Regions from separate parts of the Serratia sp. TSA_130.1 genome, predicted to be linked through region 3. Evidence: predicted binding sites of a transcription regulator. Region 3 holds the regulator's gene; each other region holds the start of a gene.
What was found. Region 3 encodes PurR, which represses purine synthesis genes. Its sites were predicted from a motif close to CANGCAAACGTTTGCNTG; they were not measured.
Positions count from the first base shown of each region.

Region 1: a site for PurR is predicted at 6,258-6,275, ahead of guaB (IMP dehydrogenase). Genes of this name have one in related genera too.
Region 2: a site for PurR is predicted at 5,311-5,328, ahead of carA (glutamine-hydrolyzing carbamoyl-phosphate synthase small subunit). Genes of this name have one in related genera too.
Region 4: a site for PurR is predicted at 3,462-3,479, ahead of purM (phosphoribosylformylglycinamidine cyclo-ligase). Genes of this name have one in related genera too.

Region 1 is NZ_JBQZFS010000007.1:149,211-156,660, forward strand. It holds gene ACUTQY_RS20995 (LacI family DNA-binding transcriptional regulator) at 1-738, opposite strand, end outside; gene ACUTQY_RS21000 (MFS transporter) at 1,098-2,408, shown strand; gene ACUTQY_RS21005 (glycoside hydrolase family 31 protein) at 2,420-4,786, shown strand; gene xseA (exodeoxyribonuclease VII large subunit) at 4,790-6,166, opposite strand; gene guaB (IMP dehydrogenase) at 6,337-7,450, shown strand, end outside.
Region 2 is NZ_JBQZFS010000003.1:341,178-348,627, forward strand. It holds gene ACUTQY_RS14720 (LysR family transcriptional regulator) at 1-591, opposite strand, end outside; gene pvcA (L-tyrosine isonitrile synthase) at 783-1,751, shown strand; partial or broken gene ACUTQY_RS14730 (TauD/TfdA dioxygenase family protein) at 1,847-2,711, shown strand; gene ACUTQY_RS14735 (glycosyltransferase) at 2,737-3,996, shown strand; gene dapB (4-hydroxy-tetrahydrodipicolinate reductase) at 4,260-5,081, shown strand; gene carA (glutamine-hydrolyzing carbamoyl-phosphate synthase small subunit) at 5,552-6,700, shown strand; gene carB (carbamoyl-phosphate synthase large subunit) at 6,717-7,450, shown strand, end outside.
Region 3 is NZ_JBQZFS010000004.1:268,398-275,847, forward strand. It holds gene ACUTQY_RS16895 (C40 family peptidase) at 1-42, shown strand, start outside; gene sodB (superoxide dismutase [Fe]) at 242-820, shown strand; gene cydH (cytochrome bd-I oxidase subunit CydH) at 885-974, opposite strand; gene purR (HTH-type transcriptional repressor PurR) at 1,297-2,322, shown strand; gene punR (DNA-binding transcriptional activator PunR) at 2,310-3,266, opposite strand; gene punC (purine nucleoside transporter PunC) at 3,390-4,601, shown strand; gene cfa (cyclopropane fatty acyl phospholipid synthase) at 4,946-6,097, shown strand; gene ACUTQY_RS16930 (I78 family peptidase inhibitor) at 6,170-6,463, opposite strand; gene ACUTQY_RS16935 (riboflavin synthase) at 6,518-7,168, opposite strand; gene ACUTQY_RS16940 (MATE family efflux transporter) at 7,408-7,450, shown strand, end outside.
Region 4 is NZ_JBQZFS010000007.1:252,290-259,739, forward strand. It holds gene ACUTQY_RS21425 (ABC transporter ATP-binding protein) at 1-660, opposite strand, end outside; gene ACUTQY_RS21430 (hypothetical protein) at 733-975, opposite strand; gene purN (phosphoribosylglycinamide formyltransferase) at 1,701-2,339, opposite strand; gene purM (phosphoribosylformylglycinamidine cyclo-ligase) at 2,339-3,376, opposite strand; gene upp (uracil phosphoribosyltransferase) at 3,632-4,258, shown strand; gene uraA (uracil permease) at 4,335-5,624, shown strand; gene ACUTQY_RS21455 (GlsB/YeaQ/YmgE family stress response membrane protein) at 5,672-5,920, opposite strand; gene ACUTQY_RS21460 (hypothetical protein) at 5,954-6,469, opposite strand; gene hda (DnaA inactivator Hda) at 6,742-7,443, shown strand.

The sequences.
Region 1 (7,450 bases), on a different contig from region 3:
GATCGCCGTCGGCAGCGGGGCGCGGTTCAGGTAGGTGCTCAGCGCCTGTTCGGCCTCTTCGCTGCCGAAGCCGGAAGTGGTCACCAGATGGCGGCCGTCGTCGAACGGCAGATGATGCCGCGCGTAGGCCTGCCGGATGCCCGCCAGCCGCAGCTCCATGGTGTGGCGGCGCAGACACTGCAGGTTGAGAATATGGCTGTGCCCCTGCTGGAACAGATAGCTGGCGGAATAGTCGCCGATCAGCTGATGATCCGGCGAGACGCTGTCCAGCCGCATCTGCCGATCGGTGCAGTTGATCAGCACGCAGGGCTTGGGCAGATCGGCCGCCAGGGTATGGATGTGTTCGTCGTCGATGCCGATGATCAGCGCCGCTTCGGTGTGCGGATCGCTCATTTTTTCCAGAAACAGCGCGCCGTCGCTGTGCTGCTCTTCCAGGCCGCAGTAACGGATGCGCACCTCGTGCTGCATCAGTGCGGCGGCGATGCCCTGAATGACCTTGTAGTAGAAGATATCGGTGCGCACGTCGAACGCGCGCTGCGGCGCGAACACCATCACATTGTTCAACATCAGTCGGCCGCTGGAAATGCCCTGTAGAATGCCGTTTTGCTGCGCGCATTCCAGCACCTTGCGGCGCGCTTCGGCGCTGGTGTTGGCCTTGCCCGCCAGCACGCGGGAAACGGTGCTGATCGACAGCCCGGTTTGGCGGGCGATCTCCTGGATTTTCAGCTTTCCGTTCATTTTGTGATCTCCTTCAAATTCGTCCATGAGAATATTTTCACTGCGGCTTTTCAGCACTTTGACTGGATCCTGCGGCCATTATGACTATTTTTTCACCCGCCTGTGAAAATCTTTGCAAAAAACCCCGTTTCGCTGTGCGTGATCGCTGAGTAGTCTGCATTGGTACACCAATTTTAACGACTTGTCAGTCCAATTTTAACGGTGTGCAAAGAAGAAAACAAAAAATAAATCATGGGGTTGTGATGGACTGCCGGTCCGTTATGCGGGCGTTGGCCTGTGTTCACCGTCCCCTTTTGATAGCGCAACGTACCCTACCAATGCGCGCGTCGCTGTCATGGGCGGCCGCGGGGAGAGAACCGATGAGTGTGGAGATCAATCAGACGGTCGCGCAGAGCGGCCGGCGCAAGTTCAAATCGCTACGCTGGTGGATGCTGGCGCTGTTCTTGTTGGGCGTCACGGTCAACTACATTACCCGCAACTCGCTGGGCATTCTGGCGCCGGAACTGAAAACCAGCCTGAACATGAGCACCGAGCAATATGCCTGGGTGGTGGCGTCGTTCCAGTTGGCCTATACGGTATTTCAGCCGATCTGCGGCTGGCTGATCGACGTCATCGGCCTGAAGATGGGTTTTCTGATCTGCGCGGGCATTTGGGCGGTGGTGTGTATGCTGCACGCCGGTGCCGGCAGCTGGTTGCAACTGGCCATTTTGCGCTTCTTCATGGGGGGCGCGGAGGCGGCGGCCACTCCGGCCAACGCCAAGGCGATCTCCGACTGGTTCCCGAAGAAGGAGCGTCCGATCGCCGCCGGTTGGGCGGGCGTCGGTTTCTCCATCGGCGCCATGCTGGCGCCGCCGATCATCGTCATCGCCCACGTCTCCTTCGGCTGGCAGGGCGCGTTCCTGTTCTCGGGCGGGCTGGCGCTGATCTGGGTAGTGCTGTGGTGGCTGTTCTACCACTCGCCCCAGCAGCACCCGAACCTCAGCCAACAAGAGCTGGATCTGATCCGTGAAGACAACGAGCCGGTGCTGCCGAAGCTGCCGTTCTTCACTTCACTGACCAGCCTGTGCAAGAACAAGAAATTCTATGGCATCGCCATCCCGGCCTTTCTCGCCGAGCCGGCCTGGGCGGTCTTCAGTTTCTGGGTGCCGCTGTACTTGGCCACCGAACGCGGCATGGATCTGAAGCAGATCGCGATGTTCGCCTGGCTGCCGTTCCTGGCGGCGGATATCGGCAGCGTCGCCAGCGGCTATCTCACCACCCTATACCGCAAATGGTTCGGCTGCAGCCGCGTCAACTCGGTGGTCGCCAGCTCGGTGACCGGCGCTTTCCTGATGGTGTCGCTGGCGTTCGTGGCGATCACCCAAGATCCCTATGTGGCGATCGCGCTGATCTCGATCGGCGGATTCGGCCATCAGGTGATCTCCTGCATGCTCAGCGCCCTGGTGGTGGAATCGTTCGATAAAAACCAAATGGCGACGGTCAACGGCATGCGCGGCTCCAGCGCCTGGATCGCCAGCTTCCTGTTCACGCTCCTGATCGGCGCGGTATCCGACACCCTCGGTTTCAACCCGCTGTTTATCGCGATGGGCTTCTTCGATTTGATCGGCGCCCTGTTCTTGATCGCCCTGATCGCCGAGCGCGGCGGTAAGAAAACCCCTTCACACAGCTAAGTGGAATATGTATGAAAACGTTGAAAAATTGGACGCTGGCGGCGCAGCATGCCGACCACGTCGAGCTGCTGGTCGATGAACGCCACCGTTTCTGCCTGTACGTGCTGGAAGACGGTCTGTTCCGCGTGTTGATCAAACGTGAGGGCGAGCTGGCGCTGGATCGCACCTGGAGCATTGCGCCGCAGGAGGATGTGCCTTGGGAGGGGCGCGATCGGCTCAGCGTCGCTGGTTTCAGCCTGCCGGGCTATCAGCTGCGCCGGGAGGGCGATCGGCTGGTGGTCAGCACGCCGCTGCTGCGCGTGACGGTGCATCAGCCGCTGTGGCTGGCGTGGGAGTATTGCAATGCCGCCGGCGAGTGGCGGCCGCTGGCGGCGGATCGGCCGACCAGCGCCTACCTGCTCAACGCGCACGGCGACGGCGTGGCGCATTACCAGCGGCGTTTCGCCGATGAGCGCTATTACGGCCTGGGGGAGAAGGCCGGCGATCTGGAACGCACCGGCCGCCGCTTCGAGATGCGCAATCTGGACGCGATGGGCTACAACGCCGCCAGCACCGATCCGCTGTACAAGCACATTCCGTTTACCATCACCCGCGGGCCGGAGGCGAGCTTCGGCCTGTTCTACGACAACCTGAGCAGCTGCTGGCTGGATCTGGGCAACGAGATCGACAACTACCATACGGCCTACCGCCGCTATCAGGCCGAAGCGGGCGATCTGGATTACTACCTGTTCCTCGGGCCGAAGGTTTTGGATGTCACCAAGGCGTTCGTGCGCCTGACCGGCCGCACCCACTTCGGGCCGAAGTGGAGCCTGGGCTACAGCGGTTCGACCATGCACTACACCGACGCGCCGGACGCCCAGCAGCAGCTGCAACAGTTCATTGCGCTGTGCCGTCAACATGCCATCCCCTGCGACTCTTTCCAGCTGTCGTCGGGCTACACCTCGATCAACAACAAACGCTACGTGTTTAACTGGAACTATGACAAGGTGCCGCAGCCCAGGCTGCTCAGCCAGGCGTTTCACGACGCCGGCCTCAAGCTGGCGGCCAACATCAAGCCGTGCCTGCTGCAGGATCATCCGCAGTATCAAGAGGTGGCGGCGCAGGGGCTGTTTATCCGCGATTCGCAAAGCGACGCGCCGGAACGCTCCAGCTTCTGGGACGACGAAGGATCGCACCTCGACTTCACCAATCCGGCGACGGTGCGATGGTGGCAGCAGGGCGTCACACAGCAGCTGCTGGAGATGGGCATCGATTCGACCTGGAACGACAACAACGAGTACGAAGTGTGGGACGGCGAAGCGCGCTGCCACGGCTTTGGACGGCCGATCGCCATCAAACATCTCCGCCCGGTGATGCCGCTGCTGATGATGCGCGCCTCGATGGAGGCCCAGTTGCGCTTTGCGCCGCAGCGGCGGCCGTACCTGATCTCGCGCTCCGGCTGCGCCGGCATGCAGCGCTACGTGCAGACCTGGAGCGGCGATAATCGCACCAGCTGGCAGACGCTGCGCTACAACATTCGCATGGGGTTGGGCATGAGCCTGTCCGGGTTGTATAACCTCGGCCACGACGTCGGTGGCTTCTCCGGTGACAAACCGGACGCGGAGCTGCTGGTGCGCTGGGTACAAAACGGCGTGATGCACCCGCGTTTCACCATCCACTCCTGGAATGACGACGCCACGGTCAACGAACCCTGGATGTACCCGGCCGCTACCCCGGCGGTGCGCGAGGCGATCAACCTGCGTTACCGGCTGCTGCCGTATTTCTACACGCTGCTGTGGCAGGCCTGCGCCGACGACGAGCCGATGCTGCGCCCGACTTTTCTCGATCACGAACAGGATGCGCGCACCTTTGGCGAAAACGACGATTTTCTGATTGGCCGCGATCTGCTGGTGGCCAGCGTGGTGGAGCCGGGGCAACGTCGCCGTTCGGTGTATCTGCCGGATAACGGCGAAGGCTGGTACTGCTTCTACAGCGGCCAGTGGTTCGGCGGCGGCCAGACGGTGACGCTGGCGGCGCCGTTGGAGCGTCTGCCGCTGCTGGTGCGCGCCGGGGCGGCGCTGCCGCTGTCGCAGCGGTTGGCGCATGTGGACGTGGCCGCCGACGATCGGCGCGAGCTGCGGCTGTTTCCGATCAAGGGCGGCGGGGCGAGCGGCGGGCTGCTGTTTGAGGACGACGGCGAAAGCGACGGCTGGCGGCAGGGCGAGGCGCTGTGGCTGCGCTGGGAAATGCGCTGCGACCCTCAGCGCATCATGCTGGATATCACGACGGAAGGGCATTTCCGCCCGGCCTGGCGCACGCTGACGCTCAGCCTGCCGGAAGGCGAAACGCGCGCGCTGTGGGTGAACGGTGAACCCGGCGAGCGTTTTACGCTGGAGTAGGGCTTACTCGGCCGCGCGCTTCTTGCGCGGCTTTTTGGCGACGGTGATGGTTTTCACCTCGCTTTCCACCCAGCCATCCTGCAGGCGGGTTTTCAGCAGCTCGCCGACCTGCGCCTGCTTGGTGGTTTTCAGCAGCTCGCCGCGCGGAGTTTGCGTCACGCTGTAGCCGCGCGCCAGCGTCGCCAGCGGGCTGACGGTCTCCAGCTGGCTGCACGCCACGCCGAAACGCTGGCGGTAGGCGTTGAGCTGGCGCTCCATCGCCTGCTGCAGACGGTATTCCTGCTGCTGCACGCGCTGTTGGTAGCGGTGAATGCGGCCCTGCGGCTGCACCTGCGCCAGCCGCTGCTGGACGCGTTCGCTGCGGCGGGCGGCCAGGCGCAGCTGCTGCTGCATGCCGTCTTCCATTCGGCGCTGCAGCTTGAACAGCAGCGTCTGCTGGCGCGCCAGGCGCAGATGCGGATGCTGCTGCTGTAAACGGTGATGAATGCGGGTGAACTGCTGCTGACGCTGCGCCAGGTAGTAATCCATCGCCATCTCCAGCCGCTGCTGCTGCGACTGCAGCTGGCGCAACAGCTCGAGCTGATTGCGGCTCACCAGTTCGGCGGCGGCGGAAGGGGTCGGCGCCCGCAGGTCGGCGACGAAGTCGGCGATGGTGACGTCGGTTTCATGGCCGACGGCGCTGACGATCGGAATGCGGCTGGCGAAGATCGCCCGCGCCACGCGTTCGTCGTTGAAGCTCCACAGATCCTCCAGCGAACCGCCGCCGCGGCCGACGATCAGCACGTCGCATTCATCGCGGCGGTTGGCGGTCTCGATGGCGCGCACGATCTGCATCGGCGCTTCCGCGCCCTGCACCGAGGTGGGGTAGATGACGATCGGCAGCGACGGATCGCGCCGCTGCAACACCTGCAGGATATCGTGCAGCGCCGCGCCGCTGGCGGAGGTGATCACCCCGACGCGTTTGGCCGGCGCGGGCAGCGGCTGCTTGAACTGCTGATCGAACAGCCCTTCGGCGCTCAGACGTTGTTTCAACTGCTCGAACTGTTGCTGCAGCAGGCCGTCGCCGGCGGGCTGCATGCTTTCGGCGATCAGCTGGTAGTCGCCGCGCGGTTCATACAGCGTGATGCTGGCGCGCACCAAGACCTGCTGGCCGTTTTGCGGCCGGAAGGTGACGCGGCGATTGCTGTTGCGGAACATCGCGCAGCGCACCTGGGCGCGGTCGTCTTTCAGGGTGAAATACCAGTGGCCGGAGGCGGGCTGGGAGAGGTTGGAGATCTCGGCGGAGAGCCAAATCTGCCCCATTTCCATTTCCAGCAGTTGGCGAACCGTCTGATTCAGGCGGCTTACGGTAAAAATGGAAGGCGAAACAGGTAGCGACATGTGACCCAGATCAAATTTCAAAACAATCACTTAATTGGTCGATACTACATGGCTGAAAAAGGTAATCAAGACTTTTTGTAAGAAAGTGCTGGAGGCAACCGATTCCGCTCTGTATAATGCCGCGGCAATATTTTATCTTTTTCACAGCCCACCCTGGTGAGATATTGCCCATGCTACGTATCGCTAAAGAAGCTCTGACGTTTGACGACGTCCTCCTGGTTCCAGCCCACTCCACGGTTCTGCCTAACACCGCAGAGCTCGGCACTCAACTGACCAAAACCATCCGCCTGAACATCCCTATGCTGTCCGCAGCCATGGATACCGTTACCGAATCCGGCCTGGCCATCGCGCTGGCGCAGGAAGGCGGCCTGGGCTTCATCCACAAAAACATGTCCATCGAGCGCCAGGCTGAAGAAGTCAGCCGCGTGAAAAAACATGAAAGCGGCGTAGTCACCGACCCGCAGACCGTTACCCCGGCCACCACGCTGCAGGAAGTGAAAGAGCTGACCGCGCGCAACGGCTTCGCCGGTTATCCGGTCGTCACCGAAGACAACGAGCTGGTCGGCATCATTACCGGCCGCGACGTGCGCTTCGTGACCGATCTGACTCAGCCGGTGACTGCGGTGATGACGCCGAAAGATCGCCTGGTCACCGTGAAAGAAGGTGAAGCGCGCGACGTGGTGCTGCAGAAGATGCACGAAAAGCGCGTAGAAAAAGCGCTGGTGGTGGACGACAGCTTCCACCTGCTGGGCATGATCACCGTTAAAGACTTCCAGAAAGCGGAACGTAAGCCGAACGCCTGTAAAGACGAGCACGGCCGTCTGCGCGTGGGCGCGGCGGTCGGCGCCGGCGCCGGCAACGAAGAGCGCGTTGATGCGCTGGTGGCGGCAGGCGTTGACGTTCTGCTGATCGACTCCTCGCACGGCCACTCCGAAGGCGTGTTGCAGCGCATCCGCGAAACCCGCGCCAAATACCCGGATCTGCAGATCGTCGGCGGCAACGTCGCGACCGCGGCGGGCGCCAAAGCGCTGGCTGAAGCCGGCGTGAGCGCGGTGAAAGTGGGTATCGGCCCTGGCTCCATCTGTACCACCCGCATCGTGACCGGCGTAGGCGTACCGCAGATCACCGCCATCGCCGACGCGGTGGAAGCGCTGGAAGGCACCGGTATTCCGGTTATCGCCGACGGCGGCATCCGCTTCTCCGGCGATATCGCCAAAGCGATCGCCGCGGGCGCCTCTTGCGTGATGGTCGGCTCCATGCTGGCGGGTACCGAAGAATCTCCGG
Region 2 (7,450 bases), on a different contig from region 3:
GCCGAGCGGCGTAAAGGTGACCCAGTGATGTTGCGTCAGCGCCTGCGGCGAATCCGGCACCCCGTAGTTCGCCAGGTAGGCCGGGGAGGCGCACAGGACTTCGCGGCAGCGCGCCAGCCGCGTGGAGACGTAGCTGGAGTCAGCCAGCGCGCCGCCGCGTATCGCCAGATCGATGCGTTGCGCGATGAGGTCTATTCTCTCATCGTGGATTTCCAACCGCAGCGTGATGCGCGGGTGTTCGTCGAGGAAGCTCTGCAGCGCCGGCACCAGATAATGGGTGGCGAATTCGGTCGAGGTGGCGACGCGCAGTTCACCGACCAGCTCGCCGCGCAGCGCGGCGATCCGCTGTTGCCCGCGCTCGGCGGCGTGGATCATCAACAGACAATCTTCATAAAAGCACAATCCGGCTTCGGTCAGGCTCAATGAACGCGTCGATCGCAACAGTAATTGAATACCCAGATGTTCCTCCAGCTGGCGAATATGCTGGCTGACGGCCGATGTCGTCATGCCCAATTCTTTTGCCGCCATGCTGAATGCGCCACAATCGACCACTTTTGAGAAAATGGCCATGCGTTTTAAAATATTGCTCATAGTTTGTTAAGCACAACTTAACCTAGATTGTGAATTATACGGGCTAATAATATAGCACCATCTTTCCTATATTGCCTGAAGCATATAAACGCCGGGCTGATTATTATTTTGCATGCGCTTTATCTCTTTTTGATAAATCTTATTGCGCTTGCCAATAATACACCCGCGCCACATCGCAACAGGAGCTCATTGTGGATAGCGCACAGAAAAAAGAAGAGATAGCATTAAAAATCCTACGTGAATTATTGCAATATCGACGTCGTCTCATCGCCGACGATGCTTCTCTGGCTGAAGAGGAGCGGCAGGTCACTCAGGTGCAATTGCCGCGCATTCGGGCATTCATTGAAAACGACCAGCGCATCGAATTCGTGCTGCCGGCTTTTCCGACCAAGTCACCCAACGCCAATAAAGTGATAGGCGCGGTGCCGGACATGGCGGAGCGGCTGTCGCTGATCTTCCTCAACTCGCTGTGCCAGCGCATTCAACTCTATTACCCGCCGGGCGCGCATATCGTTATCTGTTCCGACGGCCACGTGTTCGGCGATCTGATCCGCGTCAGCGACGAAGCGATCAACCATTATCAACGTGAGATTGAAAGCCTGCTGCATGAAGTGGGCGCAACCCACCTGAGCGTGTTCAACCTCGGTGATGTCAAAGGCCTGGCGGAGCATACCGATGACTACGATCTGCTGCGCCGGCTGTTGGTGGACGGTTATGCCGAATCGGAAGAGGCGATCAAGCGCCAGCTGATGCAGGACGAGCAGGGATTAATGCTGTATCGCGCCATCACGCGCTTCTTATATGAAGACAGCCTCCTGCCGGGCTACAGCGGTTCCAACGCCGCGCTGCAAAAAGACGCCAAACGGCGCGCCTGCGGCGTTATCCAGCGCAGCTGGGCCTGGGGCAACCTGCTGGCCCAGCATTTCCCGGCGGCGATCCGCCTGTCGATTCACCCACAGCCGGCCGACAGCCTGAAGATAGGCATCCACATGATGCCGACCAAAGACGACTGGCTGACACCGTGGCATGGCGTGGCGGCCAACGTGAACGGCCAGTTCGTGCTGATGAAGCGTAAAGACGCGCAGAGCCTGGACGGCGAGTTGGTTGAGATCCGCGGCACGCCGAGCCATTACCTGATCGAACAACCGCAGATGGCCTGAGGCCGCTGCATGCTTTTGCGCCCGAAATCCTGACGGGCGCCTTTTTGACGGCACGTTGCCGTGTGAGCAGCACATTCGATGCAAGGAGAATCACCATGAACAACCAACCACTTAATTGCCACATTCAACCGAACACCCCGTTCGGCGCGATCCTGACGCCGCAGCATCCGGGGCAAAAGGTCAGCGAGCTGCCGGTGGCGGCGCTGCGAGCGCTGGCGCAGGAGCACCACTTGCTGGTGCTGCGCGGATTCGACTCCGGTTTCAGCGAGCCGGAAGTCCTGACTCGCTATGCCGAACAGTGGGGCGAGATCATGATGTGGCCGTTCGGTGCGGTGCTGGACGTGAAGGAACATCCGGACGCCAAGGATCATATCTTCGACAGCAGCTACGTCCCGCTGCATTGGGATGGCATGTATAAGCCGACCATCCCCGAGTTCCAGTTATTCCACTGCGTGGCGGCGCCGTCGCCGGACGAAGGCGGATGTACCACCTTCGTCGACACCACGCGCTTGCTGGCCAATGCGGACGAAGCGTTGCTGGAGCAGTGGCTGTCGGTGTCTATCACCTACCGCATCAAGCAGGTGCTGCACCACCAGCGGCGAAGTCTGTTCGCCGCTGGTGGTGCAGCACCCGAACGGCAGAGGATTGATCATGCGCTACAATGAACCGCCGACGGAGGGAAAAAAATTCCTCAACCAGCATGCGCTGGAATATCACGGCGTGCCGGCGCAGCAGCAGGAACAGTTCCACCGTACTCTGCAGCAGCACCTGTACGATCCGCGTCACTATTATGCCCACCAGTGGCAACAGGGTGACGTGGTGGTCGCGGACAACTTCTCGCTGCTGCACGGCCGCGAGGGCTTTACCGCCCGTTCCGCGCGTCATTTGCAGCGCGTGCATATTCAAAGCAATCCGGTGTGCGCCAATCTGGCGCTGAAGCCGGCCAACGCAGAAGCTTAAAAGGAGCATTATGGCAAGGATACTGATGGCGGCGGTCGCCACTCCGGGGCACGTCTACCCGATGTTAGCCATCGCTCGCCACCTGATCGCCCAAGGGCATCAGGTGCGGGTGATGACCGGCGCGCTGTTCCGCGAACGCGCCGAAGCGGCTGGGGCGAGCTTCGTGCCGTTCGACGCGCAGGTGGACTTCGACTATCGCCACCTGGAGGCGCATTTCCCCGAGCGCGCCGCGCTGCCGCCGGGCAATGCGCAGATGGCGCTGGCGCTGAAAGATTTCTTCGCCGCGCCGATCCCACTGTTGGATCGTCAGCTGCGTGCGGCCATCGCCGCCGAAAAGACCGATCTGCTGATGGTGGAGAACTGCTTCTACGGCGTGCTGCCGCTGCTGCAGTCCGCCGAACGGCCGCCGGTCTTCGGGATCGGCGTCACGCCGCTGTCGTATTCTTCGCGCGACGCCATTTTCTATGGCCCGCGCATCCCGCCGGCGCTGCTGCCGCGGGCGCTGACCCGCGAGCAATTGGTGGATGAAGCGACGCGGGTGTTGCTTGATGAGGTGCAGCAAAGCTTTGATACCGCGCTGGTGCAAGCGGGCGGGCGGTCGCTGAATCGCCCGTTTACCGATGCGTTGATCGGCGGCTGCGAGCGTTTCCTGCAGTTGGCCACCACGGCGCTGGAATATGAGCGCGACGACCTGCCGAGCGGCGTGCGCTTCGTCGGGCCGCTGCGCAGCGGTGGTCAACCGGCCGCGGAAGAGGCGCTGTGGGAGGAGGACGATCGTCGGCCGCTGGTGATCGTGTCTCAGGGCACGCTGGCCAATGTCGATCTGCATCAGCTGATCGTGCCGACGCTGCAGGCGCTGGCGCATCTGCCGGTGCGGGTGTTGGCCACCACCGGCGGGCGGGCGACCGAAGGGCTGATGGACGCGTTGCCGGACAACGCCCGAGTGCGGGCGTTCATCTCCTTCGAACACTGGTTGCCGCAGGCGGCGCTGCTGATCACCAACGGCGGTTACGGCTCGATCAACTATGCGCTGGATAGCGGTGTGCCGCTGATTGTCGCCGGCACCGGTGAGGACAAGCTGGAGGCGGCCGCGCGCGTGGTGGCCGCCGGTTGCGGCATCAGCCTGCATACCAGCACGCCAAGCGCGGAACAAATACTGGCGGCAGCGACGCGCATTCTGCAACAGCCGATCTATCGCCGGCGCGCGGCGCTGGTGCAGGAGGACTATGCTCGCCACGATGCGCTGACGGCGATAGCCAACGAAGTGGCCGCCATTACCGCTTGACCCCGCCGCACTCCGTTCCTCAGGCGCCGTTTTCGGCGCCTTTTTTCTGCATTTTTTTGCAATGAAAACTGCATGATTATGTACAATCGTCGCAGGCCGCCAAATCGGTTGAATGTTAATCTCACGACAGCGCCGCTGATGAAAGAAGCGCAATATCATAATTTTCTAATTATGAAATGAATCCTCTGGCGGCGCCGCAGCGGGGCAGTTACCCTGAATCGATAGGTTAATGGGATACGCGTTACATCAAGAAGAGAGCAAGCATGAAAGATTCACAAATCCGCATTGCGATTGCGGGCGCCGGCGGCCGGATGGGCCGTCAATTGATCCAGGCGGTGCAGCAGGCGGAAGGCGTGGTGTTGGGGGCGGCGCTGTCACGACCGGGATCGAGCCTGGTCGGCGTTGATGCCGGCGAGCTGGCGGGCATCGGCGCGCTGGGCGTCAAGGTGAGTGACAGTCTGGATAAAGTGGCGAGCGAGTTCGATATTTTGATCGACTTCACCCGCCCTGAAAGCACCCTGGGCTACCTGGAATTTTGCGTGGCGCACCACAAGGCGATGGTGATTGGCACCACCGGCTTCGATGACGCCGGCAAGCAGGCGATCCGCGCTGCGGCGCAGCACATCGGCATCGTGTTCGCCGCCAACTTCAGCGTCGGCGTCAACCTGGTGCTGAAACTGCTGGAGAAGGCCGCGCAGGTGATGGGCGACTACACCGACATCGAAATCGTTGAGGCGCACCACCGGCACAAAGTGGATGCGCCGTCGGGCACGGCGTTGGCCATGGGCGAAGCGATCGCCGGCGCGCTGGGGCGCGATCTGAAAAGCTGCGCGGTCTATGCGCGCGAAGGCCATACCGGCGAACGCGATCCGAAAAGCATCGGCTTTGCCACCATTCGCGCCGGCGACATCGTCGGCGAGCACACCGCGATGTTCGCCGACATCGGTGAACGGGTGGAAATCACCCACAAGGCCTCCAGCCGCATGACTTTCGCCAGCGGCGCGGTGCGCGCGGCTTCCTGGCTTCGGAGTCGGGATAAAGGTCTGTTTGATATGCGTGACGTGCTGAGTTTGGACCGGATATAACTAAACTGAATACCATCGTGATGTGGTTGTGTTGATCATAATGCTATGATAATAGGGCAATAATTTTATTGTCCTTTTTTTTAACATGATAAATATCGTTTTGATGTTGTTTCATTGTCAAGGCTGGTATTTGTTTATGTTTACCTTGCTAATTATCTGCTTTTTTTCCACCGTCGGCTTTTTTAGCGTCTTTTTTGGTCCATTCCGACGCCGTTTTCCGTCATTCCTCCCCGCAACCGTTTTCCAGCCCCGGTTTTCTGTGTTTTTATGGCAGCTCAAGCCGCTTGGGCATCGAGAACTGCAAAAATAAAACAAAAAATGGCGGTTTGGGTAGACAAGCGGAACACTCATCATTAAAATGCGCCCAATTTGCCAAAAATTGGCCTCGCGGACGGTTTTTGCATTGATTTAGATCGCGATATCTGAATTAATATGCAAATATTGTGATTGATTATTCCTCGGAGGATGTTTTGATAAAGTCAGCGCTATTGGTTCTGGAAGACGGAACCCAATTCCACGGTCGGGCCATCGGGGCAGAGGGAACGGCAGTGGGGGAAGTGGTCTTCAATACGTCGATGACCGGTTATCAAGAAATCCTCACTGATCCTTCCTATTCCCGCCAGATCGTTACTCTTACTTATCCTCATATCGGCAATGTCGGCACCAATGCTTCCGACGAAGAATCCTCCGCAGTACACGCCCAAGGCCTCGTCATTCGTGACCTCCCGCTGATCGCCAGCAACTACCGCAGTGAAGAAAGCCTGTCCGACTACCTCAAGCGTCACAACATCGTGGCGATCGCCGATATCGATACCCGTAAGTTGACTCGCCTGCTGCGCGAAAAAGGCGCCCAGAACGGCTGCATCGTCGCCGCCGATTCGCCGGATGCCGCGCTGGCTCTGGCCAAGGCGCAAGGCTTCCCGGGGTTGAAGGGCATGGATTTGGCGAAAGAGGTCACCACTCAAGAGGCCTACAGCTGGCAGCAAGGCAGCTGGACGCTTGAAGGCGACCTGCCGGAAGCCAAAACCGCCGCGGAACTGCCGTTCCACGTGGTGGCTTACGACTACGGCGCCAAGCGCAACATCCTGCGCATGCTGGTGGATCGCGGTTGCCGCCTGACCGTGGTGCCGGCGCAGACCCCGGCCGACGAGGTGCTGAAAATGAATCCGGACGGCATCTTCCTGTCCAACGGCCCGGGCGACCCGGAGCCGTGCGACTACGCCATCGCCGCCATCAAGCAGTTCCTGGAAACCGACATTCCGGTGTTCGGCATCTGTCTGGGTCACCAGCTGCTGGCGCTGGCCAGCGGGGCGAAAACCATGAAGATGAAGCTCGGCCACCACGGCGGCAACCACCCGGTGAAGGATCTGGACAACAACACGGTGATGATCACCGCGCAGAACCACGGCTTCGCCGTCGATGAAAACGACCTGCCGGCGAATCTGCGCGTGACGCACAAATCGCTGTTCGACCACACGGTGCAGGGCATTCACCGCACCGACAAGGCGGCGTTCAGCTTCCAGGGGCACCCGGAAGCCAGCCCAGGCCCGCACGACGCCGCGCCGCTGTTCGATCACTTTATCGAACTGATTGAGACTTACCGTTCTAACGCCAAATAATCAGGAGCAGTAAAAAATGCCAAAACGTACAGACATAAAAAGCATCCTGATCCTCGGCGCTGGCCCGATTGTTATCGGCCAGGCGTGTGAGTTCGACTACTCGGGCGCCCAGGCGTGTAAAGCGCTGCGCGAAGAGGGCTACCGCGTCATTCTGGTCAACTCCAACCCGGCGACCATCATGACCGACCCGGAAATGGCCGATGCGACCTACATTGAGCCGATCCACTGGGAAGTGGTGCGCAAGATCATCGAAAAAGAGCGTCCGGATGCGGTTCTGCCGACCATGGGCGGCCAGACGGCGCTGAACTGCGCGCTGGAGCTGGAGCGTCAGGGCGTGCTGGCCGAGTTCGGTGTCACCATGATCGGCGCAACTGCCGATGCCATCGACAAGGCCGAAGACCGCCGCCGTTTCGACGTGGCGATGAAGAAAATCGGTTTGGATACCGCGCGTTCCGGCATCGCGCACACCATGGAAGAAGCGCTGGCGGTAGCCGCTGACGTCGGCTTCCCGTGCATCATCCGTCCTTCCTTTACCATGGGCGGCACCGGCGGCGGCATCGCCTACAACCGCGAAGAGTTCGAAGAGATCTGCGAACGCGGTCTGGACCTGTCGCCGACCAACGAGCTGCTGATCGACGAATCGCTGATCGGTTGGAAAGAGTACGAGATGGAAGTGGTGCGTGATAAGAACGACAACTGCATCATCGTTTGCTCCATCGAAAACTTCGACGCCATGGGCATCCACACCGG
Region 3 (7,450 bases):
ATCGGCGCTCGCCGCGTAGTGACGCCGAAAACCATCCGTTAATTCCCTGCTCTGCGCGGTTGCGGCCTCGGTCGCAACCGCCTGTTCAAGCTATCGCCTATCGCACCTCCCCACGCGCATTTCTGGCTTTTCTTCCTGTTTTTTATGATGAAAATTGTTAAGATTGAATGACCACAATAAAAAACGGCCCATATGACTCTCGCCCCGGCGGGAAGCGAATGGCGCTGTAAAGGAGGAAGCAATGTCGTTTGAATTACCTGCATTACCGTATGAGAAAAACGCGCTCGAGCCGCACATCTCCGCCGAGACCCTGGAATACCACTACGGCAAGCACCACAACACCTACGTGGTTAACCTGAACAACCTGGTGAAAGGCAGCGAGTTCGAGGGCAAATCGCTCGAAGAGATCATCAAGACCTCTAACGGCGGCGTGTTCAACAACGCCGCGCAGGTGTGGAACCACACCTTCTACTGGCACTGCCTGTCACCACAGGGCGGCGGTGAACCGCAGGGCGAACTGGCGGCGGCGATCGTCAAATCCTTCGGCTCTTTCGCTGCGTTCAAAGAGCAGTTCACCGATGCCGCCGTGAAAAACTTCGGCGCCGGCTGGACCTGGCTGGTGAAAAAACCGGACGGCGCGCTGGCGATCGTCAACACCTCCAACGCGGCCACCCCGCTGACCGGTGAAGACAAACCGCTGCTGACCGTTGACGTGTGGGAACACGCGTATTACATCGATTACCGCAATGCGCGTCCAAAATACCTGGAAAACTTCTGGGCGTTGGTCAATTGGACCTTCGCAGCGGAAAACCTGGCGTAAGCGCAGGCCTTGCCTAAGTGATGAGGCGCAGCTTGGCTGCGCCTTTTTTAAAACTGGCGGGAAATCAGTTCAACGCGGCGACAAAGCTGAAAGCGATGATCATCGCCAATGCGCAAACGGTGGTGAACAGCGACATCTTCAGATCGGTATCCATGACAACTCCTTTAAAATGGGCTTTCCTAAGGATAAAAGGCGCACAATTAGTACGTCAAATCATTTTCCCACAGTTCGCCGATAAAATCTTGTTATCATTTCCCGGTTTATAATCTCGATTACCTCTTCCACTTTTGTTCAATATGCGACAAAATTCGCAGTTCACAACTGCGTACCGGCATTCATGCCCCTCCTGATTAAGCGCTGACGACTTCAACACTAAAAACTCAGTTTTCGCTTCTCTGGAGAAGGATCTACGTAGGCAAACGATTAACATCACACTTACATGCTGTAAACATGTGAGTTCAGGAGTCATTCCTTACATGGCAACGATTAAAGATGTGGCCAAACGCGCGGGCGTTTCCACCACCACCGTTTCGCACGTCATCAATAAGACTCGTTTCGTCGCCGAAGAGACCAAAGCGGCCGTGTGGGCCGCCATCAAAGAGCTGCACTACTCGCCGAGCGCCGTGGCGCGCAGCCTGAAAGTCAATCACACCAAGTCTATCGGTCTGCTGGCCACCTCGAGCGAAGCGCCCTACTTTGCCGAAGTGATCGAGGCGGTGGAAAACAGCTGCTACAGCAAAGGCTATACCCTGATCCTGTGCAACTCGCACAACAATCTGGACAAACAGCGCGCCTACCTGGCGATGCTGGCGCAAAAGCGCGTCGACGGCCTGCTGGTCATGTGTTCCGAATACCCGGATCAGCTGCTGGGCATGCTGGAAGACTACCGCAACATCCCGATGGTGGTAATGGACTGGGGCGCCGCGCGCGGCGACTTCACCGACACCATCATCGATAACGCGTTCGAGGGCGGCTATCTGGCCGGGCGTTACCTGATCGAGCGCGGCCACCGCGATATCGGTGCTATCCCTGGCCAACTGTCGCGCAACACCGGCGGCGGTCGGCATCAGGGCTTCATGAAGGCGCTGCAGGAAGCGCATATCGATATTCGCGAAGAGTGGATAGTCCAGGGTGACTTCGAGCCGGAGTCCGGTTACAAGGCGATGCATCAAATTCTGTCGCAGAAACAGCGACCGACCGCGGTATTCTGCGGCGGCGACATCATGGCGATGGGCGCCATCTGCGCCGCCGACGAACTGGGGCTGCGGGTGCCGCAAGATATTTCCGTGATCGGCTACGACAACGTGCGCAACGCCCGCTACTTCACCCCGGCGCTGACCACCATTCATCAGCCGAAAGAGCGTCTGGGCGAAATGGCCTTCACCATGCTGCTGGATCGCATCATCAGCAAGCGCGAAGAATCGCAGGTGATCGAAGTGCATCCGAAGCTGGTCGAACGCCGTTCGGTCGCCGACGGTCCGTTCATCGACTACCGCCGCTGATCGTCCTCCCTACCGGAAGCCGGCACGGCTTCCGGTGCCGCCTCACTCAGCCACTCCTGATTCAGCGTCTCGCCATCGCCCAAATACGCCAGCAGCCAGCTCATCGCCGGTGACGGTTTATCCTGTTGCCAGGTCAGGCAGCAGGGGCTGGCGGGAAACGGCTGCTGCAACTGCAACGCCTTCAGCTCACCGCGCTGCACCCGCGGAAGCGCCAGATGCGCCGGCATCATGCCGACGCACAATCCGGCGCACAAACAGTCGAGCGCCGAGGTCCAGTCCGGCACCACCAGCCGCCGCTGGTTATCCAGCGTCCAGGTGACGCGCTTGGGCAGATTGCGCGAGGTGTCTTCCAGACAAAGCGCAGGGTACGGCCTCAACCGATCGTCATTCAACGGCCCTGCCAGCTGCGCCAGCGGATGCTGTGGGCTGACTACGCACAGCCAGTTCATATCCCCCATGTCGCGGAAAGCGAAGCCGCCGCCGACCGGCACCGCGCGGGTGGCGCCGATCGCCATGTCCACCCTGCCGTCCACCAACGCATCCCACACGCCGTTAAACACCTCGGGTTGCAGCATCAACTCGACGTCGGGGAAATGGCGGTAGAAATCCAGCACCAGCTGGCGGCTGCGCTGCGGTTTGACGATGATGTCCACCGCGATATTCAGCTGACCGCGCCAGCCGTTGGCCACCTGTTGACAGTGGCGGCGGGTGTCGAGCATTTTTTTGATAACAGCTCGCGCATCCTTGATAAACAGCGCGCCGGCCGGCGTCAGTTCCACATCTCGGTGACGCCGCTCAAACAGCGGCACCGCCAGCCATTGCTCCAGCTGCCGCACGGTATAACTTACCGCCGACGGCACCCGGTGCAGCTCCTGCGCCGCCGCGCTGAAACTGCCGGTGCGCGCCACCGCATCAACGACCTCGAGAGAATATTCAGACCACATCGCTTTGCCTTCAATTTTTTTAACAGCACTTTGCAAATATTACCGTTTCACAAGCAGAGATCCAGCCGGATACACTGGCCGGCGCTAAAAACCTGCGACACTAAAATATTAACGAGAAATACCATGCGAAATTCCTTTGGTTTTATGTTCTACCTCGCCGGCCTGAGCATGCTGGGTTATCTGGCGACCGATATGTACCTGCCCGCCTTCGGCGCCATGCGGGAGGAACTGCAAATTTCCGCCGGCGCGGTCAGCGCCAGCCTGAGCATCTTTTTGGCCGGCTTCGCCTTCGCGCAGCTGCTGTGGGGGCCGCTCTCCGACCGTCTGGGACGCAAACCGGTATTGTTGATTGGCCTGACTCTGTTCGCGCTCGGCTGCCTGGGCATGCTGTGGGTGGAAAATGCCGCGCAGCTCTGGATACTGCGCTTTATTCAGGCCGTAGGTGTCTGTTCCGCCGCCGCCATCTGGCAAGCGCTGGTGGTCGACCGCTATCGTGAAGGCCAGGCCAACCGCGTATTCGCCACCATCATGCCGCTGGTGGCGCTATCGCCGGCGCTGGCGCCGCTGCTGGGCGCCTGGCTGCTGAACCACGCCAGCTGGCGCGCGATCTTCGCCGTGCTGCTGGCCATCACCGCCTTGTTGCTGTTGCCGACGCTGCTGCTCAAAGAGAACGCCAGGCCAAAACCCGCCGTCGACGCGCCAAAAAGCAGCGTCAGTTTTTGGCAATTATTGAAATCCCCGGTATTCAGTGGCAATGTCGCCATGTACGCCGCCTGTTCGGCCGGTTTCTTCGCCTGGCTGACCGGCTCGCCGTTTATCCTCGGTGATATGGGCTACGGCCCGAGCGACATCGGCCTGAGCTATGTGCCGCAGACGCTGGCCTTCCTGCTGGGCGGTTACGGGTGCCGCGCCGCGCTCAAGCGCATCAATGGCAAAACCCTGCTGCCGTGGCTGCTGGTAGCTTATGCTGTCAGCATGGTGGCCCTGTATCTGGTGGCAACCCTGACCAATCCGACGCTCACCACGCTCCTGATCCCGTTCTGCGTGATGGCGCTGGTCAACGGCGCCGGCTATCCGATCATGGTGGCCAACGCGCTGATGCCGTTCCCGGACAGCAGCGGCAAAGCCGCCGCGCTGCAAAATACGCTGCAGCTGGGGCTGTGTTTCGTGGCGAGCATGCTGGTATCGACGTTTATTGCGCAGCCGCTGTTGGCGACGGTGACGGTGATGGTGTCCACGGTGATACTGGCCGCGCTGGGGTATTTCCTGCAGCGGGGAAAAGCGGCCAAGGCGCCGCAAGAAACGCCGCGCGAACATGCTAACTCAGCGTCATAATTGCCAAGCTAAATAATCACTTAAAGAATATGCGTGCCGAGTGCGATTTACAGTTGAGTCAATGCCTCGGCGCGCCTATACTCAAAAACAACCTTGTAAAGTAACACCTTATAATCTCTATATCTCAATTAGCTGTTGTGTACGCGTCTTGCGTCACACTCTTTTTTTGAAGAGGCGTTTATCCTGCGCCGTTTGCGTCGGGTCGCTTCTTTAAATTTCCTCTGTTCATAGTCGGATATCAGACGCCGCGGGCTTATTTCCCGTCGGTATACGTATGCACCCGCAGAAATTGTCTAAGCTGTTTCCTAACGGGTCATCAGTCAGAAGAAGGTGATGGAGAAGCTATGAGTTCATCGTGTATAGAAGATCTGAGCATCCAGGATAACCAGTGGTACCGTATCGCGCACGAAATGCTCGGTCTGGCCGGTATCGAAATTAACGGATCGCGCCCTTTCGATATTCAGGTTAAAAACCCCGAATTCTTTAAACGCGTTTTGCAGCAAGGCTCCCTGGGTCTCGGCGAGAGCTATATGGATGGTTGGTGGGAGTGCGAACGGCTGGATATATTCTTCCAGCGCGTGGTCAGCGCCGGGCTGGAGAAGAAGCTCCCCCACCACCTGAAAGATACCCTGCGTATCGCCGCGGCGCGCCTGACCAATCTGCAATCGAAAAAGCGCGCCTGGATCGTCGGCAAAGAGCATTACGATCTTGGCAACGATCTGTTTACGCTGATGCTCGATCCTTACATGCAGTACTCCTGCGGCTACTGGAAAGACGCCGCCACGCTGGAGGAAGCGCAAGAAGCGAAACTGCGGATGATCTGCGAAAAACTGCAGCTGCAGCCGGGCATGCGCTTGCTGGACATCGGCTGCGGCTGGGGCGGCCTCTCCGCCTACGCGGCGAAAAATTACGGCGTGTCGGTGGTCGGCGTGACCATTTCCGCCGAGCAGCAGAAGCTGGCTCAGGCACGCTGCGCCGGGCTGGACGTGCAGATCCTGCTGCAGGACTATCGCGATCTGCATCAGCAGTTCGATCGCATCGTCTCGGTCGGCATGTTCGAGCACGTCGGGCCGAAAAACTATCGCACCTATTTCAACGTGGTAGAGCGCAATCTGGCGCCGCACGGCCTGTTCCTGCTGCACACCATCGGTTCCAACAAGACCGACATGAACGTCGATCCGTGGATCAACAAATATATCTTCCCGAACGGCTGCCTGCCCTCGGTGAGGCATATCGCCGAGGCCAGCGAAGGCCATTTCGTGATGGAAGACTGGCACAACATCGGCGCCGACTACGATCGCACGCTGATGGCCTGGTTCGAGCGCTTCAAGCAGGCGTGGCCGCAGCTTGCTCCACGTTATTCCGAGCGCTTCGAGCGGATGTTCAGCTATTACCTGAACGCCTGCGCCGGCGCGTTTCGGGCGCGCGATCTGCAGCTGTGGCAGGTGGTGTTCAGCCCGAAAGGCGTTGAAGGCGGCATCCGCGTCGCACGCTGAACGCTCCCCTAATAAAAAAAGCCCCGGCAACCTCATCGCCGGGGCTTTTTTTGCTCTTTCGAACCAGGCGGCTTAGCCGCAGTAAACGCGGATGATTTTATCGTTGCTATCGCCGAGGAAGTTCAGACGGCGCAGGTTGAAATCCATGGTGACGGCAGAGTTGTACGGAATGGCGCGCACCTTGGATTCGATCCGCACGCCTTCCAGCGACGTCATCGGCTTGCCGACGTAGTTTTGATACTGCGAAGCGCCGCAGGTATCGTCCGCATCGGCCACTTGCGCGCCGCCGCCCTGCTCAGGTGAACTGCTGCAGGCGCTCAGCGCCAGCAACGCGGTTAACAACAACGTTTTCCCATAAAACTTCACGCGTTTCTCCTCTCTGCTTATGATTCGATTCCGGCGGCAACGCCCGAATCGCTGTCAGTCTTTGTGCGCCGGCGCCACCGCCGCCGCCAGCGTCGCTTCCCGATTGGCCAGCACGCGTTCGACGGTGTCCACTACCGCCTGCGTCTGCGGATCGATCTCGATGTTCACCTTATCGCCCAGGCGTTTTTTACCCAGCGTAGTGCGCTCCAGGGTTTCCGGGATCAGATGCACGCAGAAACGGTTATTCACCACTTCGCCGATGGTCAGGCTAATGCCGTCGATGCCGATGAAACCTTTGTGCAGCACATATTTCATCAATTCCGCATTCGGCATGCGCAGCCATACCTGACGGTTATTTTCCGAGGTATAAATTTTGGCCACTTCCGCCGTGCAGATAATATGGCCGGACATCAAATGACCGCCAATTTCATCATTGAATTTCGCCGCGCGCTCGATATTGACGATGTCGCCCAACGCCAGATCACCGAGGTTGGTCAGGCGCAACGTTTCCTTGATCAAATCGAAGCTGACGCGGTTGCCTTCCACCGCGGTGACGGTCAGGCAGCAGCCGTTATGGGCCACCGACGCGCCCAGCTCCAGCCCCGGCAGCAGTTCTGCAGGCATCTCGATCACATGGGTGCGGAAATTGGGTTTCTCATCAATGGCGACCAGCGGCGCGGTGCCTTGTACGATACCGGTGAACATATGTGCCTCTTCTTACTCAATAGATTAAAACGCTTCCGGCAGTTTGCCCCAGTTGGCGCTGAAAACCAAATCCGCGACGGCAAAAAACGCGTGCCTACGCATTTAATAACTATTTATCTGCGGCGTTTGCTTAACGACGCCGAGCAGGTACAATATTTTTGACAAAATTCCGCTATTTTAATTGTTGTCCTCTCGCGGCAGCCCTCCCTCCCACATATATAAAATAGAAAGGTGTATGCGTGCAGAAGTACTTAATTGAAGCGCGTAGTTTATTGGCTCTCG
Region 4 (7,450 bases), on a different contig from region 3:
CGCCTCATCCATTTGGTGAGTGGCGATCAATACGCCCGTGCCAGATTGACGAGAATTCGCAATAATGTGCCGCCAAATATAGCGTCGGCTTTGCGGGTCAAGATCGCTGGTGGGTTCATCCAGCAAAAGAAGCTTGGGTTTGCCGGCCAATGCCAGCGCCAACACCAAACGTCTTTTTTGCCCCCCTGAAAGCCGCGAGAAACGCATTTTACGCTGCGCTTTTAGCGCCACAATGTCCAATAACTGCTTAACCGACAACGCATCCGTATAAAGTACCTGATAGAGCGAAATGATCTCTTCAACGCGCAGCAGCGAAGGCAAACTAAAGGATTGCGGAACGACGCCTAACTGTTGCTTGATGACGTGATTAAGCCCTTGTCGAACGTCTTCGCCAAATAAACGCACCAAGCCGGCTTCAAAGGGCTGTCCTCCGTACAAGGTTTCCATGAGCGTCGTTTTTCCGGCACCGTTAGGTCCGACCAATCCAATGATTTCTCCCGGCTTGATTTGCAGCGAGATGTCATGAAGAACTTGCGTGTCACCATAAAACTTATTCAGTGACTCGACCTCTAATAGCGGCCGTTGGCGATCCCAGGATATATCCAGGGTTGGCTTATGACTGCTGTCGAAATCTAAAGTGGCGTCAGTGTACGTGCTCATTGTTTAAAGCCAGTGAGTAGAGTTTCAGATAACTAACTGGCACAGTATCTTGTACCGGTTGTGGGTAATGATTTAGCTGCCGCTACTGGTAACGCTGCCCATTGTGCCGATGCAGCTCGCCGTTGCAATGCAGCCGCAGCCCGCTGTAGAGGCGGTGCTGACGCTGCTGCCGGTTGAGGCGCAATCGCTGGCAAAGTGCAGCGTTTCAGGCAGTTCTTCGACTAATAAATCAATGCCGTCAGAGGGCATGGAAGGCGAGTCGAGAACAATATCGAAACGGTGGGATTGACGAGTCAGAGAGGTATGATTAAGCATAAATATCCTTATTAATCAGTTTATTGATGAGTTAGCTATAACATGATTCGAGCTGCTGCATATCGTTGAAATATATTCAAACGAATTCATCTCAATGGGATATTCCCCATTAAATATTTATCTGAAAAATAAAAATCAATTTTAATATCGCGCTAATTATATAAAAATAAGCAGCGGCGATACTGAATTCTTTCATATTGAATTATTTGCATTTGAAGGCGTCATATATGACTGGCGCTTGCGAATATGAAAGGAATCCTATGTACGTAATGTTAAGTTATCGTGTTAGACACACTCTTACATACTTGTAATAGAACGGCAACACATCATTACAATTGACAGGAGTGTTTTCTGTTATTGCAACGAAGCTCACAATAATCATGGGGTTGACGTTAATTTATTTAATTTAAAACTATGTATAAGGGATAAATATATTCTTTTTTGAAAAATTTCACCCAATATTGTTTAGGGTAGAAAGTATTATAATGGTTTTATTTTTTGACAAGGATTATTGCGCGCGGAACCACAGTTGGCTTGGCGTCCGTGATGCGTTCCGTTCCGGGCGGGGCATTGATGCGACATACTGGGACGCGCTCACGACGGGGTTGGCCCTAAAGCGGGCAGTTTGGCCACGGCGCAGCGAGCCTTTTGGAACCATCGCGGCGGGCAGCGAAAAAAAACGGCGCCGCGTGGGCGCCGTTTAGGCAAGGTTCAGGCTGCGCGCATCAGTCGGCGGCGTGGCCCTGCGCCGGCAGGCGTTCACCGTCCAGCCAGGCGGCGCCGTCGCGCATCGCCAGGCGGCCGTCGACGAACCAGCTCACCACCAGTGGATAGATCGTGTGTTCCTGGGTTTGCACCCGTTCAACCACGTCATCCTCCTCGTCGTCAGCGAAAATCGGCACCTTGGCTTGTAAAATCACCGGGCCGCCGTCGAGCTGTTCGGTCACGAAGTGCACCGAGGTGCCGTGTTCGCTGTCGCCGTTGTCGATGGCCTGACGGTGAGTATGCAGCCCCGGGTATTTCGGCAGCAGGGAAGGGTGAATGTTCAGCATGCGGCCGGCATAGCGCTGCACGAACTGCGGGCTGAGGATGCGCATGTAGCCGGCCAGCACCACCAGATCGGGCTGGTACTGGTCGATGGCGTCCGCCAATGCGGCGTCGAACGCCGTGCGATCGGCGTAGGCCTTGGCATCCAGCGCCTGGGCGGCGATGCCCGCCGCTTCGGCGCGTTGCAGGCCATATGCCTGCGCCTTGTTGCTGAACACCGCCACGATTTCGGCGGCGATGCGACCCTGCTGGCAGGCGTCAATCAGCGCCTGGAGATTGCTCCCCTGGCCGGAGACCAACACCACGATCTTTTTCATCAGTTGATGACCACTTGTTGTTCGTCGGAAGAGGCGGTCAGTTTACCGATTTTCCACGCTTTTTCACCTGCCGCGGTCAGCAGCGCGATGGCCGCTTCCACTTCGGCTTCCGGCAGGGCGATGACCATGCCTACGCCGCAGTTGAAGGTGCGATACATTTCATGACGGCTGACGTTACCGGCCTGCTGCAGCCAGGTGAACACCGCCGGCCACTGCCAGCTGGCTTCGTCGATCACCGCTTGCATGCCTTCCGGCAGCACGCGTGGAATGTTTTCCCAGAAGCCGCCGCCGGTGAGGTGAGCGATGGCGTGTACGTCAGCCTTCTCGATCAGCTCCAGCACGGACTTCACGTAAATCTTGGTCGGTGCCAGCAGGTGGTCGGCCAGCGGTTTGCCTTCCAACTGAGTGGCGGTCGGATCGGTGTTGCTCACTTCCAGGATTTTGCGCACCAGCGAGTAGCCGTTGGAGTGCGGGCCGGAAGCGCCCAGGGCGATCAGCGCATCGCCGGACTGCACTTTGCTGCCGTCAATGATCTCGGATTTTTCGACCACGCCGACGCAGAAACCGGCCACGTCGTAGTCTTCGCCGTGGTACATGCCCGGCATTTCAGCGGTTTCGCCGCCCACCAGCGCACAGCCGGACTGTTTGCAGCCCTCGGCGATGCCGGTGATCACGCTGGCCGCGGTGTCCACATCCAGCTTGCCGGTCGCGTAGTAGTCGAGGAAGAACAGCGGCTCGGCGCCCTGAACCACCAGATCGTTGACGCACATCGCCACCAGATCGATGCCGATGGTGTCGTGGCGTTTCAGATCCATCGCCAGACGCAGCTTGGTGCCCACGCCGTCGGTACCGGAAACCAGCACCGGCTCGCGGTATTTCTGCGGCAACGCACACAGGGCGCCAAACCCGCCCAGACCGCCCATCACTTCCGGGCGACGGGTCTGTTTAACTACACCTTTGATGCGATCTACCAATGCGTTGCCTGCATCGATATCGACACCTGCGTCTTTATAGCTGAGAGAGGTTTTGTCGGTCACTGCGCGATTCCCCACGACGATTTGCGGTTTGAAAACTGTGCTTCCGATGTTGATTCCGGAATAAGGCGCGGCAATTCTAACAGCGCAGGCAAACGTTTGCGAGCGGCTTGTGAACCGGCTCCGCTTTTTCGTCATCTATACTGATATTCAAACTTTTGTTGATCCCGATCGGGCTATTGTGGGTGGCGCGGCGAAAAAAAGGAGGTATAATCCCGCGATTTTTTTGGCCGCAACCACCTTAATAGGAGAAAAATGATGAAGATCGTTGAGGTGAAACACCCGCTGGTAAAACACAAGCTTGGCCTGATGCGCGAAAATGACATCAGCACCAAACGCTTCCGTGAGCTGGCCTCAGAAGTGGGTAGTTTACTGACCTATGAAGCGACCGCCGATCTGGAGACGGAAAAAGTCACCATCGAAGGCTGGTGCGGGCCAGTTGAAGTGGATCAGATCAAAGGGAAAAAGATTACCGTAGTGCCAATCCTGCGCGCAGGCCTGGGCATGATGGAAGGGGTGCTGGAGCACGTGCCGAGCGCGCGCATCAGCGTGGTGGGCGTATACCGCGACGAAGAAACCCTGGAGCCGGTGCCGTACTTCCAGAAGCTGGTTTCCAACATCGAAGAGCGCATGGCGCTGGTCGTCGACCCGATGCTGGCCACCGGCGGTTCGATGATCGCCACTATCGATCTGCTGAAGAAAGCCGGCTGCCACAGCATCAAGGTGCTGGTCCTGGTCGCGGCGCCGGAAGGCATCGCCGCGCTGGAGAAAGCGCATCCGGACGTTGAGCTGTACACTGCCTCCATCGATCAGTGTCTGAACGACAAGGGCTATATCGTGCCTGGCCTGGGCGATGCGGGCGACAAGATATTTGGTACTAAGTAAACATTTGAGCCGACTTAACGAGTCGGCTTTTTTTTGACTAAAACCTATAAAACCAATAAACCGAGGAAAAGCACACATGACCCGTCGCGCCATCGGCGTCAGCGAGCGCCCGCCGCTGCTCCAGACCATTCCGCTCAGCTTCCAGCACCTGTTCGCCATGTTTGGCGCCACCGTGCTGGTGCCTATCCTGTTCAAGATCAACCCGGCGACCGTGCTGTTGTTCAACGGCATCGGCACGCTGCTGTATCTGTTCATCTGTAAAGGCAAGATCCCGGCCTACCTCGGTTCCAGCTTCGCGTTTATCTCGCCGGTGTTGCTGCTGTTGCCGCTCGGTTACGAAGTGGCGTTGGGCGGTTTCATCATGTGCGGCGTGCTGTTCTGCCTGGTGGCGCTGATCGTGAAAAAGGCCGGCACCGGCTGGCTGGACGTGATGTTCCCGCCGGCGGCGATGGGGGCGATCGTCGCCGTCATCGGCCTGGAGTTGGCGGGCGTGGCGGCCAATATGGCGGGGCTGCTGCCGGCGGAAGGCGCCAGCGCCGACTCGACCACCATCACCATTTCGCTGGTGACGCTGGCGGTCACGGTGCTCGGTTCAGTACTGTTCCGCGGCTTCCTGGCGATTATCCCGATCCTGATCGGCGTGCTGGTGGGCTATGCGCTGTCGTTCTTCATGGGCGTGGTGGATTTGACGCCGATCCGCGAGGCGCACTGGTTCGCGCTGCCGACCTTCTACACCCCGCGCTTTGAGTGGTTCGCCATCTTCACCATTCTGCCGGCGGCGCTGGTGGTGATCGCCGAGCACGTCGGCCACCTGGTGGTGACCGCCAACATCGTAAAAAAAGACCTGATCCGCGATCCGGGCCTGCACCGCTCGATGTTCGCCAACGGCATCTCGACGGTATTCTCCGGCTTCTTCGGCTCCACGCCGAACACCACCTACGGCGAGAACATCGGCGTGATGGCCATCACCAAGGTCTACAGCACCTGGGTGATCGGCGGCGCGGCGGTGCTGGCGATCCTGTTGTCCTGCATCGGTAAGCTGGCGGCGGCGATCCAGGCGGTGCCGGTGCCGGTGATGGGCGGCGTTTCGCTGCTGCTGTACGGTGTGATCGGCGCTTCGGGCATTCGCGTGCTGATCGAATCCAAAGTGGATTACAACAAAGCGCAGAACCTGATTTTGACCTCGGTGATCCTGATCATCGGCGTGAGCGGCGCCAAGGTGCACATCGGCGCGGCGGAGCTGAAAGGCATGGCGCTGGCGACCATCGTGGGGATCGGCCTGAGCCTGCTGTTCAAGGCCATCAGCCTGTTCCGCAAGGAAGAAGAGGTGCTTGACGCGCCGGACGAATCGGCGGAGCAGAAGTAACGAAAAGGGCAGCCCAGGGGCTGCCCTTTTGACTTATGGCATTCGCCTTAGCTGCGAATTTTGCGGTACACGAACAGCACCACGATGGCGCCGATAACCGCCACCACGAAGCTGCCGAAGTTGAAGCCGTCAACCTTGCCGTAGCCGAAGAAGGTGCTGATATAGCCGCCGACCACGGCGCCGATGATCCCCAGCACGACGGTCAGAATAAAGCCGCCGCCGTCTTTGCCGGGCATGATCCACTTAGCCAAAATACCGGCGATCAGGCCGAAGATAATCCAGGAAATAATCCCCATTTACTGCTCCTTTCTTTTGTGGCTGAGAATAGCTTACTGCTGGGTGGCCGGCTGAGTATTGCCGTTCACCGCCGCATCGGTCTCTTGTTTCAACTCTTGCGCTTTGTTTTCGGCGCTGTTCTTGATGGCTTCGGTCTTCGCCTTGGCCTGTTCGGTCAGATCGTTGGCGCCGTTGATGGCGTCGTTTTTGATGGCCTTGGCCTGATCCACCAACTGCTGGCTCTGTTTGCCTGCGTCGTCTTTGATCGCGGCGGCTTTGGCCTTGGCGTCGTTGGTGATGGCGTCAGCCTGCTTGGCGGCGTCTTCTTTAATCGCCGAAGCTTTGTCTTTCAGCTGATCCGCCTGAGTGGCGGCCTCTTTTTTGATTTCATCCGCCGTCGCTTTCGCTTTGTCCGTCAGATCGTCCGCTTTTTTCTGGGCGGCGTCTTTCATCTGCTCGGCGCTGTCTTTGGCTTTATCCAGGTTGGCGTCAACCTTGGACGAGTCATCACAGCCGGCAACCAACAACCCGATAAAGGAGGCCAACAGCACTTTATTCCATACTTTCATCGTCTATATCCTTGCAGAAACCTTGTTGATGGTGATTGCATTTAGCCTACCTATACTAGGTCAGATTTTACTTAAATTACAAATTTAACCTGCGCAGGCATGGAGTTAGGGAATGATATCGGATAATTCTTGCCTCGGCGGGTGCCGCCGCCGATCAAGCGGCGCTTAGGCATTGTTCACTATTGCGGCATAAGATCCTGCCGGTTCAACAGCGCCCGTTTTCTGTGTTAAACTGCCCACGTTTTTCTGCCAGTTTTGGTTGAGGTGCTTCTCTGAATACGCCGGCACAGCTTTCACTGCCACTTTATCTTCCCGATGATGAAACTTTCGCCAGTTTTTATCCGGGCGAGAACCCATCCCTATTAGCCGCGATCCAATCCGCCGTCCGTCAGGAACATGGCAGCTATATCTATTTCTGGTCGCGTGAAGGCGGCGGGCGCAGCCATCTGCTGCATGCGGCCTGCGCCGAGCTTTCGCAGAAAGGCGAAGCGGTGGGCTATGTGCCGCTCGACAAGCGCGCCTACTTCGTGCCTGAAGTGTTGGACGGCATGGAGCAGCTGGCGCTGGTCTGCATCGACAATATCGAATGCATCGCCGGCGACGAAGAGTGGGAGATGGCGATCTTCAACCTCTACAACCGCATCCTGGAAACCGGCCGCACCCGTTTGTTTATCACCGGGGATCGTCCGCCGCGTCAGCTGAACCTGCGTTTACCGGATCTGGCTTCGCGCCTGGACTGGGGGCAGATCTACAAGCTGCAGCCGCTGTCGGACGAAGAGAAACTGCTGGCGCTGCAGCTGCGCGGCAAACTGCGCGGCTTCGAGCTGCCGGAAGACGTGGGCCGCTTCCTGTTGAAACGGCTGGATCGCGAGATGCGCACGCTGTTTATGACCCTCGATCAACTCGATCGCGCCTCGATCACCGCCCAACGCAAGCTCACCATCCCGTTCGTTAAAGAGATCCTGGGGCTGTAACGGGCTA